2 regions of the Bacillus silvicola genome follow, and region 1 is predicted to be linked to the other one. Evidence: predicted binding sites of a transcription regulator. Region 1 holds the regulator's gene; the other holds the start of a gene.
The links. Region 1 encodes CtsR, which represses protease genes until heat stress. Its sites were predicted from a motif close to ATGGTCAATAAAGGTCAAACA; they were not measured.

Region 2: the regulator CtsR is predicted to act here: its motif matches at 1,542-1,562, upstream of clpB (ATP-dependent chaperone ClpB).

Annotation. Positions count from the first base shown of each region.
Region 1 is NZ_JBNGVC010000013.1:1,116,696-1,119,914, reverse strand. It holds rRNA gene ACP6L7_RS27940 (23S ribosomal RNA) at 1-598, shown strand, start outside; rRNA gene rrf (5S ribosomal RNA) at 648-763, shown strand; gene ctsR (transcriptional regulator CtsR) at 975-1,436, shown strand; gene mcsA (protein-arginine kinase activator protein McsA) at 1,604-2,152, shown strand; gene mcsB (protein-arginine kinase McsB) at 2,157-3,219, shown strand, end outside.
Region 2 is NZ_JBNGVC010000001.1:1,265,784-1,269,002, reverse strand. It holds gene ACP6L7_RS06755 (Cof-type HAD-IIB family hydrolase) at 1-737, opposite strand, end outside; gene ACP6L7_RS06750 (YjzC family protein) at 1,228-1,407, shown strand; gene clpB (ATP-dependent chaperone ClpB) at 1,580-3,219, shown strand, end outside.

The sequences.
Region 1 (3,219 bases):
TGGTTGGAAATCATTCGTAGAGTGCAAAGGCATAAGGGAGCTTGACTGCGAGACCTACAAGTCGAGCAGGGACGAAAGTCGGGCTTAGTGATCCGGTGGTTCCGCATGGAAGGGCCATCGCTCAACGGATAAAAGCTACCCCGGGGATAACAGGCTTATCTCCCCCAAGAGTCCACATCGACGGGGAGGTTTGGCACCTCGATGTCGGCTCATCGCATCCTGGGGCTGTAGTCGGTCCCAAGGGTTGGGCTGTTCGCCCATTAAAGCGGTACGCGAGCTGGGTTCAGAACGTCGTGAGACAGTTCGGTCCCTATCCGTCGTGGGCGTAGGAAATTTGAGAGGAGCTGTCCTTAGTACGAGAGGACCGGGATGGACGCACCGCTGGTGTACCAGTTGTTCTGCCAAGGGCATAGCTGGGTAGCTATGTGCGGAAGGGATAAGTGCTGAAAGCATCTAAGCATGAAGCCCCCCTCAAGATGAGATTTCCCATAGCGTAAGCTAGTAAGATCCCTGAAAGATGATCAGGTTGATAGGTTCGAGGTGGAAGCATGGTGACATGTGGAGCTGACGAATACTAATAGATCGAGGACTTAACCATATAATATGTAGCAAATGTTATCTAGTTTTGAAGGAATATGCCTTCATAGTTTGGTGATGATGGCAGAGAGGTCACACCCGTTCCCATACCGAACACGGAAGTTAAGCTCTCTAGCGCCGATGGTAGTTGGGACCTTGTCCCTGTGAGAGTAGGACGTCGCCAAGCAACTAAGACACGAGTCATTTGACTCGTGTTTTTTCGTGTTTTCTTTTATAATTCATAGTAATTTAAAAAATCTTTACTTAAAGAACCGTCCTTTTGATTAAAGACTGTGAAATGTGGCTAGGATAGTGAATAAGCAAAAGAGTTGCAAATTTTTTTAATACGTATATAATTAAAGTCAAAGATAGTCAAAGTCAATAAAGGTGGCGGATAAATGAGAAATATATCTGATATCATTGAGAAATATCTAAAGCAAGTTATTGACTTAAGTAATAATAATGTGATTGAAATCAAGAGGAATGAGATCGCGGATCGATTCGATTGTGTTCCGTCTCAAATCAACTATGTAATCAATACCCGTTTTACGTTAGAAAGAGGATTCGTAGTAGAAAGTAAACGAGGTGGAGGAGGTTACATTCGCATTATAAAAGTCAAACTGCATGACGATATAGACATTATTGATCAAATGCTTCATATGATTGATCATAGCGTTGCACAAGGAAATGCAGAAAGTATGGTTATACGTTTAATAGAAGAGGGCATCATAACAAATCGTGAAGCTAAACTTATGTTAAGTGTACTAGATCGTTCTGTATTATTAATGGATGTTCCTTCTCGAGATGAACTTAGGGCTCGAATATTATGCGCAATGTTAAGAACACTGAAATATAAATAAATATAACTTTTGTAAAAATGATAACTAAGATAATGCAGTTTAATATTGTAGGGATTTTGAAGGGTAACATGTGCTTTTATTAAATAGATTAAGGCAAGAGAACAATCTAGTAATGTATGAAAAGTATCATGAGATAGATCGTTCCTGTTGTAAAGGTGGGGATAGCGATGACTTGTCAAAATTGTAATATAAGAACAGCAACTTTACATTATACAAAAGTAATCAACGAGAAAAAGGCGGAAGTTCATCTTTGTGAGCAATGTGCAGAACAAAGTGGCTATACGTCTTTCTTTCAATCACAGCACTCTAATTTTTCATTCCATGAACTATTAGCTGGATTATTACATGGTGAATCAGCAATGTTTGAAGAAGGACAAAATACATTTTCGAATATAAATATACTAAGATGTCCAGATTGTAAGATGACATATGAACAATTTACAAAAGTGGGACGCTTTGGTTGTGCTTCTTGTTACGATACATTTAAAGAGCATTTAAAACCACTATTAAAACGTCTACACGGTGGACATACAGATCATTGTGGAAAAATTCCAGAGCGTATAGAAGGAAATATCCACTTAAAGAAAGAATTAGATGAACTAAAACTTACTCTGAAGCAATCTGTGCAAAAAGAGGAGTTTGAGAAAGCAGCTGAAATACGAGATGAAATTCGAGGTCTTGAAAATCGGCTTAGTGAGCATAGAGAGGGGGAATAGTTCTATGTCACTGGACAGAATTATGAACGAAGCAATTAGTCCGTGGATGAAGGGAGATGGCCCTGATTCTGATATTGTTTTAAGTAGTCGAATTCGTTTGGCTCGTAATTTAAAAAAATATCAATTCTCTACTATGCAAAACGAGAAAGAAGCTAAACAGATTCATGAATTATTTAAGAAGAAGTTTGTAAATAAACCGGTAGAACCTTTTGGGAAGTTTGAACTATTAAAAATGGATGAATTAAATCCTCTTCAAAGGAGGGTTTTAGTTGAGAAACATTTAATTAGTCCAAATCTTGCAGGAACAGAATACGGAGCATGTTTACTATCAGAAAGTGAACATATTAGTATCATGCTTAATGAAGAGGATCACGTTAGGATTCAGTGTTTATTTTCAGGGTTACAGTTATCAAAGGCGCTTCAGAGTGCCAATCAAATAGATAATTGGATCGAGGAAGAAGTTGAATACGCTTTTGATGAATCACTTGGATATATTACGAGTTGTCCTACTAACGTTGGTACAGGATTAAGGGCCTCTGTAATGATTCATTTACCGGGACTCGTTTTAACGAAAAGGATTAACCGTATTATACAAGTAATTCAAAAATTAGGGTTAGTAGTAAGAGGAATATACGGTGAAGGTAGCGAAGCGTTAGGTAATATATTTCAAGTGTCCAATCAAATGACACTAGGTAAAGCAGAAGAAGATATTATTGCAGATTTAAAGAGTGTCATTCAACAAATTATACAACAAGAAAAAATAGCTAGAGAATTAATCGTACAAAATTCGAGTGTTGAGCTTGAAGATAAAGTATATCGTTCTTACGGTATACTCTCTAATAGTCGTTTAATCCAATCTGCGGAAGCGGCTACTTGTTTATCCGATGTACGAATTGGTATTGACCTAGGATATATAAAAGGGATATCAAGAAATATTTTGACTGAGTTAATGGTCCTTACTCAGCCAGGCATTTTGCAGCAATATGCAGGAGGACCTTTAGGGCCAGAAGAAAGAGATTATCGAAGAGCAACCTTAATCCGTGAGCGATTACGTATTGAACAAAACT
Region 2 (3,219 bases), on a different contig from region 1:
AGTGATTTCAGCTCAGGAATTGCATTACCCATAGCGATGCCATGACCAGCAAATTCGATCATTTCAAAGTCGTTATCTTCATCACCAAAAGCGATAATTCGCTCTTTAGGAATATTGTAATGACCTGAAATTTTTTGTAATCCGACAGCTTTATTTAATCCGCTTTTTACAATTTCAATAATTGGCCAAGGTGCCCCCCATTTTCTATGATCGATGACTTCAGCGTGCATATCTGTTAAATGCTGGCGAATGGCAGCGGAATGCTCGTCATGTGCATCGATTAATAAGCAAGTTGGATGGTCGTTTAAAATATTTAATAAATCTCCTGTGAAAATCTTTGGAGAACCGAATTCGAAAATATGTTTTTTATCTTCATCAATTTCACGGACATACACATCATCCATGACTTCAGCATAGACATTTTTCACGCCGAAATCAAAGCAAGCTCGGACGATTTCTTGCGCTGTTGAAAGTTCAAGAGGAGAGTGATGTGTTCCCCAACTTGAATCAAGTGGGTGATGCACGTAAGCGCCGTTAAAGTTTACGATTGGTGTGTTAAGGCTAAGTTCTTTATAATAATCGTAACTAGCGCGGAATGGACGCCCTGTTGAAATAACAACAATATGTCCTTGTTCTTTTGCTTTTGCAATTGTGTTTTTAGTTCTTGGAGAAATTATTTTGTTGTCTGTTAATAAAGTTCCGTCTAAGTCTAATGCGATTAAATGTTGTTTATTCATAATTTCACCTCTTATAATAATTTTTTTGTTTCTATCTGTATTTCCGTTTTTAATATGCAGAAATAAGAGGTTAGACTGGGTGAAACTACTGTAAATGAAAGTTTCACTATATATCCATCTTACGTCGCGAAGCGCTGTGGTGTCTACTATTTCTCATTGGAAATTAGGAAAAGTCAACATCTTTTTAGAAAGTTCAAACAATGTTTCTTTCATTATGTATAATTTGTGAAAGGGGTTACATTGTTTGAACGATGCGACTTATAATGAACATGTAATCTTCTCGTATATGTTTGACTCTCCTTTGAAACTGGCCTAAAGTAGGTTGGTTTCTTTTTTTTCAACAAATATGTCAATAATTCCTGCTTAAGCTTGTGTAATTATATATATGTGCATGAGTAAACGGTAGTACTTGTTTCCTAAACATGACAGAAAAGCTTTCTTTTAAAATGGATATACTAATGAGGCAAGACGTCATGGAAGGAGAATGGAAATGGGACAAAATCGCAGGTTTCGTTCAGGGCAAAAAGCGCCAAATGATGGCATTTATGTAGAAATTGGTGAAACGGGAAGTATGGTGAAAGATCCACAAATGGTGAAATTAACTGCCGGGGATAGGTTCCCAGAGAACACAAATCATAACCGTCAGTGGACATATAAAAGAAAACCGTAACAGAAGCCGCAATCGTTATTGCGGCTTTTTTGCTTAGAAAAATGAATGTTACTTTTTGCATTTTCCAATAATAAGTTTGAAATACATAAGCAAAATTATTGTATAAAAAAGTCAGTTGGCGTATAATCAAATCAAAGGTCAAAGAAAGTCAAACATTTGGAGGACGGTAAAGATGGACTTAAATCAAATGACAACGAAAACACAGGAAGCGATTATGAGTGCTCAGTCTTTAGCGGTATCTCATCATCATCAAGAAGTAGATACTGTTCATCTATTGCTTACGTTATTAGAGCAGCAAGACGGATTGGCAGTACGTATTTTTCAAAAAATGAATGTCGATATAGAAGCGTTAAAGCAAGGCGCCGAAAGTTTAATTAAGAAAAAGCCTTCTGTAACTGGAAGCGGGGCAGAGGCTGGGAAATTATATGTAACCGGTGCTTTGCAACAACTGCTTGTAAGAGCAGGGAAAGAAGCAGAGAAATTGCAGGATGATTACATTTCAATCGAACATGTATTGCTTGCTTTTTCTGAAGAGAAAGGCGATATAAATCAATTATTTACGAGATTTCATATTACGAAAGATAACTTATTACAGTCTTTAATGACAGTTCGGGGGAATCAGAGAGTGACTAGTCAAAATCCAGAAGCAACTTATGAAGCGTTAGAAAAATATGGACGTGATTTAGTGGCTGAAGTGAGAGCAGGGAAAATTGATCCTGTAATTGGCCGAGATAGTGAGATTCGCCGCGTGATCCGCATTCTTTCACGCAAAACGAAAAACAACCCTGTTTTAATTGGTGAGCCAGGTGTTGGTAAAACAGCAATCGTTGAAGGATTAGCGCAACGTATTGTGAAAAAGGATGTCCCAGAAGGATTAAAAGATAGAACAATCTTCGCTTTAGATATGAGTGCACTTGTGGCCGGAGCAAAATTCCGCGGTGAGTTTGAAGAGCGTCTGCAAGCTGTATTAAATGAAATTAAAAAGAGTGAAGGGCGTATTTTATTATTCATTGATGAACTTCATACAATCGTCGGTGCTGGTAAAACAGAAGGAGCGATGGATGCAGGGAATATGTTAAAACCGATGCTAGCTCGTGGTGAACTGCATTGTATCGGGGCAACGACGCTCGATGAATATCGTAAATATATCGAGAAAGATCCAGCGTTAGAAAGACGTTTCCAACAAGTATTAGCAGAAGAGCCAACTGTTGAGGATACAATTTCAATTTTACGTGGTTTAAAAGAGCGTTTTGAGATTTATCACGGTGTAAATATTCATGACCGTGCAATTGTAGCGGCATCGGTTTTATCAGATCGATATATTTCAGATCGTTTCTTACCCGATAAAGCAATTGACCTTGTCGATGAAGCCTGTGCAACAATCCGAACAGAAATTGATTCTATGCCAACAGAATTAGATGAAGTAACGCGTCGTATTATGCAATTAGAAATTGAAGAAGCTGCCCTTGGGAAAGAAAAGGACTTTGGTAGCCAAGAACGCCTAAAAACATTACAACGTGAATTATCGGACTTAAAAGAAGTTGCAAGCGGTATGAGAGCGAAATGGGAGAAGGAAAAAGAAGACATTCACAAAGTTCGTGACTTACGTGAACATTTAGAACGCTTGCGCCGTGAGTTAGAAGAAGCAGAAGGCAATTACGATTTAAACAAAGCGGCTGAACTTCGCCACGGAAAAATTCCAGCTATCGAAAAAGAGTTAAAAGAATCGGAAGAAATGGGTGCGCATAATAAACAAGAAAATCGCTTATTACGTGAGGAAGTAAGTGAAGAAGAAATTGCAGATATTGTTTC